Regions from separate parts of the Neisseria sp. SLRRB23 genome, predicted to be linked through region 2. Evidence: riboswitches for the same ligand, from Rfam matches in the RefSeq annotation. Region 2 holds a riboswitch; the other holds the start of a gene.
The links. Region 2 has a riboswitch for thiamine pyrophosphate ahead of cytX (putative hydroxymethylpyrimidine transporter CytX). Riboswitches for the same ligand answer to the same signal wherever they lie in the genome.
Positions count from the first base shown of each region.

Region 1: it holds a riboswitch for thiamine pyrophosphate, as region 2 does, so the genes downstream of both, thiC (phosphomethylpyrimidine synthase ThiC) here and cytX (putative hydroxymethylpyrimidine transporter CytX) in region 2, are expected to answer to the same signal.

Region 1 is NZ_JBPBFH010000021.1:14,343-20,724, forward strand. Features, by position in the region: gene ACRPFF_RS06965 (hypothetical protein) at 113-418, opposite strand; partial or broken gene ACRPFF_RS06970 (IS110 family transposase) at 474-683, opposite strand; gene thiC (phosphomethylpyrimidine synthase ThiC) at 1,256-3,157, opposite strand; TPP riboswitch at 3,248-3,347, opposite strand; tRNA gene ACRPFF_RS06980 (tRNA-Met) at 3,497-3,573, shown strand; gene ACRPFF_RS06985 (NUDIX domain-containing protein) at 3,755-4,630, shown strand; gene ACRPFF_RS06990 (ABC transporter ATP-binding protein) at 4,639-5,577, shown strand; gene ptsP (phosphoenolpyruvate--protein phosphotransferase) at 5,699-6,382, opposite strand, start outside.
Region 2 is NZ_JBPBFH010000015.1:552-6,933, forward strand. Features, by position in the region: gene ACRPFF_RS05315 (amino acid ABC transporter substrate-binding protein) at 1-757, opposite strand, end outside; gene ACRPFF_RS05320 (amino acid ABC transporter ATP-binding protein) at 832-1,563, opposite strand; gene ACRPFF_RS05325 (amino acid ABC transporter permease) at 1,565-2,233, opposite strand; gene ACRPFF_RS05330 (amino acid ABC transporter permease) at 2,223-2,882, opposite strand; gene tldD (metalloprotease TldD) at 3,032-4,474, opposite strand; TPP riboswitch at 4,591-4,695, shown strand; partial or broken gene cytX (putative hydroxymethylpyrimidine transporter CytX) at 4,760-5,995, shown strand; gene ACRPFF_RS05345 (FAD-dependent oxidoreductase) at 5,992-6,382, shown strand, end outside.

The DNA.
Region 1 (6,382 bases), on a different contig from region 2:
GCCGGGCCGGCCCGCCGCTTTCAGACGGCATCCGTGCCGTCCGCCGCGTTTCATTTCACACCGCCCTTCCGAAACCCGAAACCTGCCCGGTCCGACGTGCGGTATGAAACGCTTAAGCTGGCGCGAAGTCTTCTACTGATTTGCCCGCGAAAATACCGTCCGAAAGGTTTTCGGACGGCATTTTTTGCGTTTTCCTGGATGGCGGCGGATTCGTAAAAAGCGGGCAGAGTGGGTTGTAGGATGGGTTGAGGCCTGCCAAATCCGCCGCATCCGCCAAATCTACCGCCGTCATTCCCACGAAGGTGGGAATCCAGGACTCGGGGCCGGAGAAACCTTTTTTTCCGATAAGTTTCCGTGCCGACCAGTCTGGATTCCCGCCTGCGCGGGAATGACGGTTCGAGTATTTCTGACGATTCATCGAGCCGTAGCAACTGTATTTTTCACCCCGTCGGGCAAAAATACCAAAACTCAAATCAAGCCGTCCGGATACCGTTTTCGGCGGTATCGTTTTCGACAAAATAATCACTCATCCGGACATTCAATATCGTCAGCAGTTTGCGCATACATGCCGTAACGGCAACCTTATACGGCTTACCCTTGGACAGCAGGCGTTGGTAGAAATCCCGAATAAGCGGTTCAAAACGTGTCGCTACCACGGTAGCCATATACAGCACCTTACGCATTTATCCTGCGCCTGCCGATATGCCGTCATTCCCGCGCAGGCGGGAATCTAGTTTTGTCGGTGCGGAAACTTATCGGATAAAACGGTTTCTCCAACCCCGAGTCTTAGATTCCCACTTTCGTGGGAATGACGGGATGTGTTTTTTTGTGTGGATTTGAACCGTTGAGGGTGGCGCGGGATGGGTGGAATGATGACATATAAGTTTCCGTGCCGACCGGTCTGGATTCCCGCCTGCGCGGGAATGACGGCGGAAAGATTCTATTTTTCCCGATAATCGCCCACAATCTCAAATTCCTTCATTCTCTCAAAAACAAAATCAGAACCCTAAATCCCATCATCCCCATCTATGTGAATATATAGTGGATTAACAAAAATCAGGACAAGGCGACGAAGCCACAGACAGTACAAATAGTACGGCAAGGCGAGGCAACGCCGTACTGGTTTAAATTTAATCCACTATAAAAATTTTAAAAATTACTTTAATTATCGGTTGTTTAATCATTTTCACAAGCGAAAGAATGCCGTCTGAAGCCCTTTTTCCGGTTTTCAGACGGCATTTTTTTGCTTGACGTTTCAACTGTAAATCTTCGCGCCTTTTTTGACGAACTCGACCGCTTTTTCCTCCATGCCTTGCTGTTGGGCTTTTTGCTTGTCGGCGTAGTCGCGTACTTCCTGCGTGATTTTCATCGAGCAGAATTTGGGGCCGCACATCGAGCAGAAGTGGGCGATTTTCGCGCCTTCGGCGGGCAGGGTTTCGTCGTGGAAGCTTTCGGCGCGTTCGGGGTCGAGACTTAAGCGGAATTGGTCGCGCCAGCGGAACTCGAAACGCGCCTTGCTCAGGGCGTTGTCGCGCAACTGTGCACCCGGCCAGCCTTTGGCGAGATCGGCGGCGTGGGCGGCGAGTTTGTAGGTGATGATGCCGGTGCGCACGTCTTCTTTGTCGGGCAGCCCCAAATGCTCTTTCGGGGTAACGTAGCAGAGCATGGCCGTGCCGTACCAGCCGATATTGGTCGCGCCTATGCCCGAAGTGATGTGGTCGTAGCCGGGGGCGATGTCGGTAACGAGCGGGCCGAGGGTATAAAACGGTGCTTCAAAGCAGTGTTGCAGCTCTTCGGTCATATTTTCTTTGACGCGTTGCAGCGGCACATGGCCGGGGCCTTCGATCATGACTTGTACGTCGTGTTTCCACGCTTTATCGGTCAATTCGCCCAAGGTGTGCAATTCGGCGAATTGGGATTCGTCGTTGGCATCGGCAATGCAGCCGGGGCGCAGGCCGTCGCCCAAGCTGAACGATACGTCATACGCCTTCATAATTTCGCAGATTTCGTCGAAATGCGTGTAGAGGAAGTTTTCCCGATGATGTGCCAAACACCATTTCGCCATGATGGAACCGCCGCGCGAGACGATGCCGGTAAGGCGGTTGGCGGTCATCGGTACATAACGCAGCAACACGCCTGCGTGTATGGTGAAATAGTCCACGCCTTGCTCCGCCTGTTCGATTAAGGTGTCGCGGAACAAATCCCAAGTCAAATCTTCGGCAATACCGCCAGTTTTTTCCAAAGCCTGATAGATAGGCACGGTACCGATGGGGACGGGCGCGTTGCGGATAATCCATTCGCGCGTTTCATGGATGTGCGCGCCGGTGGACAAATCCATAATCGTGTCCGCGCCCCAACGCAGCGACCACACCATTTTTTCGACTTCTTCGGTCAGGCTGGAGGTTACGGCGGAATTGCCCAAATTGCCGTTGATTTTGACGCGGAAGTTGCGGCCGATAATCATCGGTTCGAGTTCGGGGTGGTTGATGTTGGCAGGGATAATCGCGCGTCCGGCGGCGATTTCTTGGCGCACGAATTCGGGCGTGATTTGGTCGGGACGGGTCGGGATATTCGCGCCGAAACTTTGCCCTGCGTGCTGTTTCAAGAGCTTGGCGTATTCAGGCCGTCTGAAAAGCTCGTCCAGTTTCATACGCTCGCGTATGGCGACAAACTCCATTTCGGGCGTGATGATGCCTTGGCGCGCATAGTGAAGCTGGGTTACGTTGCTGCCGCTTTTCGCACGGCGCGGGCGGGTGATTTGGTTGAAACGCAGATGGGCGGTTTGCGGGTCGTGCGCACGTTCGATGCCGTATTCGCTAGAAAGCTTGGGCAGGATTTCGGTATCGCCGCGTTCATCCAGCCATGCGGTGCGGATGTGCGGCAAGCCTTGTTTCAGGTCGATGTGCGCCGCCGGGTCGCCGTACACGCCGCTGGTGTCATAGACGGGAATCGGCGGATTGGCTTCCGTACCTTGCGCCGTGTAAGTGTCGTCCTGACGGATTTCGCGCAAAGGCACGCGGATGTCGTCGCGGCTGCCTTGCAGATACACGCGTTCCGAGTTCGGATATTTGAAGCGGATGCCGATGTCTTCGCTCAAGTCGGCAAGCTCGCGCGCTTCGTTGCCGGAAGTTTTGGCAGTTTTTTTTGGCGTAGTCATAAAAAATGCTCCTGTTTTCTCGTTTAGAATAAAGAAACAGGAGCGTTTTGCGTTTTCAGACGGCATTTGAAAACCAATGCCGTCTGAAAGACAGAATCCGTGAAAACTCCCCACGCAGGTATTATCCCGATCGGGTGTAAAGGGTATTTCTCAGCCGCCTAAACATCAGGCAGCACCCCTGTTTCAATGTTAACCAAAATTAAACCACGGGCTTGGATTTTTGTAAAGAAAATAATATTTCAAATCAGGCATAAACCGGCCTCGGACAAGATTTCATGATTTTTCGCGGAAAGAATGCTTGACACCGCATACTACCTTCTGTATAGTTCTACCTTCTGACGCGGGATGGAGCAGCATGGTAGCTCGTCGGGCTCATAACCCGAAGGTCGTAGGTTCGAATCCTGCTCCCGCAACCAAATATTAAACCCCTTGGTTCAATGCCGAGGGGTTTTGTTTTGCCTGTTTCCTGCCGCCTCCGTTTTTTGCCGGATCTTCCTTCCTGCCGCAATATCGGAACGGCAGCCCGCCGTCTGTTTGCGGTTGCAAATTCAGGCGGCTTGGCTACAATCTTCCACATTATGTTCAAGAAAGCCAACCATGCCGACCGTCCGTTTTACCGAATCCGTCAGCAAACACGACCTTGATGCCCTGTTCGAGTGGGCAAAAGCAAGTTACGGTGCAGAAAGTTGCTGGAAAACACTGTATCTGAACGGCCTGCCTTTGGGCAACCTGTCGCCGGAATGGGCGGAGCGCGTCAAAAAAGACTGGGAGGCAGGCTGCTCGGAGTCTTCAGACGGCATTTTTCTGAATGCGGACGGCTGGTCAGATATGGGCGGCCGCTTGCAGCACCTCGCCCGCACATGGAACAAGGCGGGGCTGCTTCACGGCTGGCGCAACGAGTGTTTCGACCTGACCGACGGCGGCGGCAACCCCTTGTTCACGCTCGAACGCGCCGCTTTCCGTCCGTTCGGACTGCTCAGCCGCGCCGTCCATCTCAACGGTCTGACCGAATCGGACGGCCGATGGCATTTCTGGATAGGCAGGCGCAGTCCGCACAAAGCAGTCGATCCCGACAAACTCGACAATACTGCCGCCGGCGGTGTTTCCAGCGGCGAAGTGCCGTCTGAAGCCGTGTGTCGCGAAAGCAGCGAAGAAGCCGGTTTGGATAAAACGCTGTTCCCGTTTATCCGTCCGGTATCTCGGCTGCACAGCCTGCGCCCCGTCAGCCGGGGTGTGCACAATGAAATCCTGTATGTATTCGATGCCATCCTGCCCGAAACCTTCCTGCCTGAAAATCAGGACGGCGAGGTTGCATGTTTTGAAAAGATGGACATCGGCGGTCTGTTGGATGCCATGTTGTCGGGAAACATGATGCACGACGCGCAACTGGTTACGCTGGACGCGTTTTGCCGTTACGGTCTGATTGATGCCGCCCATCCGCTGTCCGAGTGGCTGGACGGCATACGTTTATAGGATGCGCCATGCTTGAACTGAACGGACTCTGCAAACGCTTCGGCAATAAAACCGTCGCCGACAACATCTGCCTGACTGTCGGGCGCGGCAAAATACTTGCCGTTTTGGGGCGGTCGGGCTGCGGAAAATCCACCCTGCTGAATATGATTGCGGGGATTGTCCGTCCGGACGGCGGCGAAATTCGGCTGAACGGGGAAAACATTACCCGTATGCCGCCCGAAAAACGCCGTATTTCGCTGATGTTTCAAGATTACGCGCTGTTTCCCCATATGAGTGCGCTGGAAAATGCGGCATTCGGTTTGAAAATGCAAAAAATGCCGAAAGCCGACGCCGAACGCCTTGCCATGGCGGCACTTGCCGAAGTCGGACTGGAAAACGAGGCGCACCGCAAGCCTGAAAAACTTTCCGGAGGCGAGAAGCAACGGTTGGCACTGGCGCGCGCTTTGGTTGTCCGCCCTTCCCTGCTGTTGCTGGACGAATCGTTTTCCAGTTTGGACACGCATTTGCGCGGCACGCTGCGCCGTATGACTGCCGAACGCATCCGAAACGGCGGCATCCCTGCCGTTTTGGTTACCCATTCGCCCGAAGAAGCCTGTACGACGGCAGACGAAATCGCCGTGATGCATGAAGGGAGAATTCTACAATACGGCACGCCCGAAACATTGGTCAAAACACCGTCCTGCGTGCAGGTCGCCCGACTGATGGGGCTGCCCAATACCGACGATGACCGCCATATTCCGCAACATGCGGTGCGTTTCGACCAAGACGGCATGGAGTGCCGCGTATTATCCCGTACCTGTTTGCCCGAATCGTTCAGCCTGTCCGTCCTCCATCCGGAACACGGCATCCTGTGGCTGAACCTCGATATGCCGCACGCCGGTGAAATATCGGGAAACGATACGGTACGCATCCATATCGAAGACAGGGAAATCGTCCGTTTCCGTTGATGCTTCCTTAAAAACAAAATGCCGTCTGAAAAACCTTTCAGACGGCATTTTTTTACCAAAGCAGCTATATTTTTTCTAAGGGCGTTATTTGACTGCAATCTTTTTCCATTGTCAACAATATTTATTTCCGCACTTTGGCTTCGGCTTCCTCTCCTGCCGGCGCGCTGTTCATCTGTTTGATCAGCTTTTCCGCCTTTTCCTCGTCCTCGCAGCGGACGATTTTGGCAATATCGTTTTCGAGCTGTGCGATATTGCTGTTCAGGATGATGTTTTTGACGGGCAGGATGTTGTTGGGATTCATCGAAAAACGGCGCAGCCCCATACCCAATAAAACGCGGGTAAACGCCGTGTCGCCCGCCATTTCGCCGCACACGGACACGTCTTTTTCCATACGGTTGGCGGTACGGATGACGTGTTGCAGCATTTTCAACACGGAAGGATGTCCGGGCTGGTAGAGGTGGCTGACGCTGTCGTCGCTGCGGTCGACGGACAAGATATATTGAATCAGGTCGTTGGTACCGATGGAAATAAAATCGACCAGTTTTAAAATGCTGCCGACGGTCAACGCGGCCGAGGGGATTTCAATCATGCAGCCGACACCGACATCGCCGAAGGCTTCACCGCGCTCAGTAAGCTGCCGCTGGGCGGTATCCAAATGAATCAGGCATTGGCGCACTTCAGACAAGGAGGTAATCATCGGCCACATCATGCGCACGGAGCCGTGGACGGCGGCACGGAGGATGGCGCGCATCTGGGTGCGGAACATGACCGGTTCGGCAAGGCACAGGCGGATGCCGGTCATGCC
Region 2 (6,382 bases):
CGGCGATTTCGCTGTTGACCCAGTTCAGGAGGTCGGCGTTGCCTTTTTGAACGGCCGGTGCAATGAATTCGGCAGGGCCGAGGTTGCCGATGGCGACTTCAAAGTTCGGGTTTTCTTTTGCCCATGCCCACAGCAGGGCGTTGTCGTGGGCGAGTGCTACGCCGCGGCCGTCTTTCAGTGCGTCGAAGGTTTCGGTATTTTGGTCGAATTTCAGCAGTTTGACTTCGGGATGGTTTTTGGTGAAGAAGGCGTCGGCGGTGGTGCCTTTGTTGACCAGCAGGGTTTGGTCTTTCAGTTGCGCCATGTCGGTAATCGGTTTGTCTTTGGGGGAAACTACGCCCAAGGCCACTTTCATGTAGGGGTCGGCAAAATCGACCGCTTCGGCGCGTTCGGGTGTTTTGGTGAAGTTGGCGAGGATGAGGTCGACTTTGCCGGAACGGACGTATTCGACGCGGTTTGCGGCCTCGGTCAGGACGAATTCGACTTTGTCGGGGCTGCCGAGCAGGTCTTTGGCCAGGTCTTTGGCGATTTCAACGTCAAAACCTTGGTTTTTACCGTTGGCATCAACATAGCCGAACGGAGGCTTGTCGCCGAATACGCCGATACGGATGACGCCTTTTTCCTTGATGGAGGCAACGGTTGCCGCGCCGCTGCTTTGTGAAGATTGGGCATCGCCGGATCCGCCTCCGCAGGCGGTCAGACCCACGGCGATGGCTGTTGAAGCGAGTAGTGCTTTGAATTTTGCGTTCAGTTTCATTGGGAATCTCCTTTTTGAATGTTTGCTTGGGATGAAATGCCGTCTGAAAGGGGGTTCGGACGGTTTACGGTAAATCAGTAGTCCATACCTGCAAGAAATTGGCGGGCGCGTTCGCTTTTGGGTGCGGAGAAGAAGGTTTCGGGGTCGGACGATTCGACGATGCCGCCTTTGTCCATGAAGACGATGCGGTCGGCAACTTTACGTGCAAACCCCATTTCATGGGTTACGATGAGCATGCTCATGCCTTCGCGGGCGAGTTCCAAAACCACTTCCAAGACTTCGCGCACCATTTCGGGGTCGAGTGCGGCGGTGATTTCGTCCAGCAGGATGACTTCCGGATTCAGGCACAGGGCGCGGACGATGGCGATGCGCTGTTTCTGGCCGCCGGAGAGTTCGCGCGGATAGGCGTTTTTGCGGTCGAGCAGTCCGACGCGCTCCAACAGCTTGTCGGCTTGCGCCTCTGCTTCGGCACGGTTGCGGTTTTGTACTTTTACCGGGCCTAAGAGGATGTTTTCGATGACGGTCATATGGGCAAACAGTTCATAGCTTTGAAAGACCATGCCGACTTTTTGCCGGGCGGTTTGCCAGGAAACGTCTTTACCGAATTCGCCGACGCCGTCCATCACGATGCTGCCGCCTTGGTGCGATTCCAAACCGTTGACGCAGCGCAGGAGTGTGGATTTGCCGCAGCCGGACGGACCCAGCAGTACGATGACTTCGCCTTTTTCCAAGTCCAAGTCTAAGGATTGGATGGCGGTTACGTTGCCGTATTGTTTGTGCAGCTTGCGGATGCTCAGTAAAGCCATGTCAGTGTTCCCATTTTTGTTCAAGTTTTGCAGCCAGTAGCGACAGCGGCCAGCAACAGAAGAAATACAGCATAAAAATCAGGCCGTAAACCCAAAATGAAGCATTGGGCTGCGTCAGCAACGAGTTTTCAATAATTTGCTGCCCGACTTTGACCACTTCAATCACGCCGATAAGCGAGGCGAGCGAGCTGGTTTTGATCATGCGCGTGAACAGGTTGACTGCGCCGGGCAAGACGCGGCGGATACTTTGCGGCAGCTCGATGTAGCGGAATACCTGCCCGCGGCTCAAGCCGAGTGCCAGGCCTGATTCGACCTGGTGTTTTTCAATCGATTCCAATGCGCCGCGGACCAAATCGCCCATTTCGGCGATGCCCCACAGGGAAAATACCCAGACGCAGACCCAAAATCCGCCGATATGTATGCCCGTCCACACAGACAAACCGAAATACAGGCCGAACAGCCACACCAAAATCGGCACGATGCGGATGGTTTCGAGATAAAACCGTCCGATAAAGCGGATGAGCTGGTTGCGCGAACGCAAAACCAAGCCGAACAGCGTGCCCAATACGCAAGAAGCCGCAACAGAGATTAAAGAAATTTGTGCCGTTAAGAGCAGGCCTTCGCCCAAGCGCGCCGCGTTTTGTCCTTCAAACAGCCAGTCAAACACCATATTTTGCACTCCGTACGCGGTTTTCTGCCCAGCGCGCCAGAAGCGAAACGGGCAGAAGGATGATCAGGTAGCTGGCAAACAGCAGGAACAAGGCTTCGTTGGTTTTATAGTCCATGCCGATGATGTCTTTGGTAACGAACAACAATTCTGCAATGCCGACCGCGCTGACGATAGATGTTTCTTTCATCAAAAACAATACGTTTGCGCCGATGGCGGGAACGGCGACCGCCCATGCCTGAGGCAATTCGACATAGCGGAAGACTTGAAATCGGCTCAAACCGATGGCCTTGCCCGCTTCAATCTGTCCTTTTGGGACGGACAAAATACCGGCGCGGATGGCTTCTGCCATATAGCTTGCGCCCAAGAAAACCAGTGCGATCACGCCGCAGGTGAAACCGTCCCATTTAATGCCCATTTTCGGCAGGCCGTAATACAGGAAAAACAATTGGATCAGCAGGGGCGTATTGCGCGACAGCTCGATATAGGCGCGCGCCAATGCGTAGAAGGGGCGGATGCGGTATGCCGTTACCACGGCGACGGGCAGGTCGAACAGCAACGACAAAACAACGCCGTAAACGGACAATTCCAGCGTCAGCTTTGCCGCATCGGCGAATTTGGGGACGGCATCGATTAAATAAGGCCAGTTCATCAGAATCAGAAATCAGCTTAACGAAAGGCGGTATTTTAATGAACTTGCAAGATAATGTTAAAGAATGCTTGGGAATATCAAACATCGGAAAAAAGAATAAGGCGATGCCGTCTGAAAACCTTTCAGACGGCATCGTGCCGGATTCCGCGTCAGATTTCGCTACCGCCGACGGTCAGTCCGGCATCAATCCGCAAGGTCGGTTGCCCCACGCCAACAGGGACGCTCTGCCCTTCTTTACCGCACACGCCGACACCGCTATCCAACGCAGTATCGTTGCCTATCATGGAGACGTGTTTCAACACTTCGGGGCCGTTGCCGATAATAGTTGCGCCTTTGACGGGATATTGCAGCTTACCGCCTTCCACCCACCACGCTTCGGATGCACTGAACACGAATTTGCCGCTGGTAATGTCCACTTGTCCACCGCCGAAGTTGACGGCGTAAATGCCTTTGTCGATGGACGCGATGATTTCGTCGGGTTCGTAGCCGCCGTTTTCCATAAAGGTGTTGGTCATACGCGGCATAGGGGCGGAAGCGTAACTTTCACGGCGGCCGTTGCCGGTCGATTGCGTGCCCATCAGGCGGGCATTGGTTTCGTCCTGCATATAGCCGACCAAAATACCGTCTTCAATCAATACGGTGCGGCGGGTTTCGTTGCCTTCGTCGTCGATATTGAGCGAGCCGCGTCTGTCGGCAATATTACCTTGGTCAACGACGGTAACGCCTTTGGCGGCCACGCGCTCGCCGATTCGTCCGGAGAAAACGCTGGTTTCTTTGCGGTTGAAATCGCCTTCCAAACCATGTCCGACCGCTTCGTGCAGCAACACGCCCGGCCAGCCGTTGCCCAAAACGACGGTCATCTCACCGGCAGGCGCAGGACGGGATTCGAGATTAATCAGGGCTTGTTTGACGGCGGAATCGACAAACTGCCGTACCAAAGTTTCATCGAAATACGCCAAATCATAACGTCCGCCGCCACCTGCGCTGCCCTGCTCGCGACGCTCGCCCTGCTTGGCGATAACGGTAACGTTCAGGCGCACCATCGGACGAATATCCGCGGCGTGTTTACCGTCCAAACGGGCGATGTACACCATATCGTATTCGCAGGTCAAACCGGCCATCACTTGCACGATACGCGGATCGGCGGCTTTGGCCAGCGTTTCGACTTTGTTCAACAACGCGACTTTGGCAGCGGAATCAAGGCTGGCAATAGGATCCATCGCCATGTGGACAGGCTTGCCGTAGGCAGGTGTCGGCACTTTGACACTGGCTTCGCCACCGGCCGCACCAATCACGCGCACTGCTTTGGCAGAGCGGTTGATCGAATCAATACACAGGCTGTCGGCGTAGGCAAAAGCAGTTTTATCGCCCGAAACGGCACGCACGCCCACACCCTGATCGATTTGGAAGCTGCCTGATTTGACGATGCCTTCTTCCAGATGCCAACTTTCATAAGCGGTGCGCTGACAATAAATATCGGCATAATCGACATGGTTGGCACCGATAATGCTCAGGCTTTGGGCGAGCAAATCGGGAGAAAGATGGTTGGCTTCGAGCAAATCTCGCTGTACGGCATAATAGGTTTGATGCATGGTGTCGGAGCATAAAAAATCAGTGGGCCGATTATACGGCATTTGTTATGAAAATGTATCGTGCCGCCTGAAATGTAAGATTTTTGCCAACATCCCCTGCTTTTGTGTACACTTAAAGCTCTTTGTCGGAGTGCTGCCCGCCGGGCGGCTGAGATTGCGAAAGCAAAATCCGTAGAACCTGTCGGGGTAATGCCTGCGTAGGAAACAAACCTTCCCTGCCCGTTCGGGCTTCCGTTCCCTTTCCGCACTTCCCCGCCCACCTTCCTTCTTTTTAAAGGACGTCATATGTCGGGCAATATTTCACAACAACCTTCGTCTGCCGCCTCCGCTGCCGGCATCGGGCTGATTTGGTTCGGCGCGGCGGTATCGATTGCCTAAATCAGCACGGGGACTCTGCTCGCCCCCTTGGGCTGGCAACGCGGTTTGGCGGCACTGCTGATCGGCCATGCTATCGGCGGCATATTGTTTTTCGCGGCGGCATATATCGGCGCATTCACGCAAAAAAGCGCGATGGAAAGCATACGCCTGTCGTTCGGCACAGGCGGTTCCGTCTTATTTTCGGCGGCGAACGTGCTGCAACTGGTCGGCTGGACGGCCGTCATGATTTATTCGGGTGCGGCGGCAAGTTCCGCACTGGGCAAAATGCTCTGGCAAAACGGGTCGTTTTCCTGGTGGGCTTTGGCCAACGGCGCGCTGATTGTCTTGTGGCTGATTTTCGGCGCACGCAAAACAGGATGGCTGAAAACCGGTTCGATGGTGCTGATGCTGTTGGCGGTTCTGTGGCTGAGTGCCGAAGTCTTTTCCACGGCAGGCAGCACCGCCGCACAGGTTTCAGACGGCATGAGCTTCGGAACGGCAGTCGAACTGTCCGCCGTCATGCCGCTTTCCTGGCTGCCGCTGGCCGCCGACTACACGCGCCAAGCACACCGCCCGTTTGCGGCAACCCTGACGGCAACGCTCGCCTATACGCTGACGGGCTGCTGGATGTATGCCTTAGGTTTGGCAGCGGCGTTGTTCACCGGAGAAACCGATGTGGCAAAAATCCTGTTGGGCGCGGGCTTGGGCATAACGGGCATTCTGGCAGTCGTCCTGTCGACCGTTACCACCACTTTTCTCGATGCCTACTCCGCCGGCGTAAGTGCCAACAATATTTCCGCCAAACTTTCGGAAACACCCGTCGCCATTGCCGTCGCCGTTGTCGGCACGGTGCTTGCCGTCCTCCTGCCCGTTACCGAATATGAAAACTTCCTTCTCTTGATCGGCTCAGTATTTGCGCCGATGGCGGCCGTTTTGATTGCCGACTTCTTCGTCTTAAAACGGCGTGAGGAGATTGAAGGCTTTGACTTTGCCGGACTGATTCTGTGGCTGGCCGGCTTCATCCTCTACCGCTTCCTGCTGTCGGCAGGCTGGGAAAGCAGCATCGGCCTAACCGCGCCCGTAATGATTGCTACCGCCATTGCCACCGTATCGGTACGCCTACCGTTTAAAAAATCATCCGACATACAAAGGAACCCGTCATGACCCGTATCGCCATCCTCGGCGGCGGCCTCTCAGGAAGGCTGACCGCACTGCAACTTGCAGAACAAGGTTATCAGATTGCACTTTTCGACAAAGGCACCCGCCAAGGTGAACACGCCGCCGCTTATGTTGCCGCCGCCATGCTCGCGCCTGCGGCGGAAGCGGTCGAAGCCACGCCTGAAGTCATCAAACTGGGCAGGCAGAGCATTCCGCTTTGGCGCAACATCAGAGGCCGTCTGAAAACGCCTGCTATGATGCAGGAAAACGGCAGCCTGATTGTGTGGCACGGGCAGGACAAACCTTTATCCAACGAGTTCGTCCGCCATCTCAAACGCGGCGGCGTAGCGGATGACGAAATCGTCCGTTGGCGCGCCGACGACATCGCCAAAC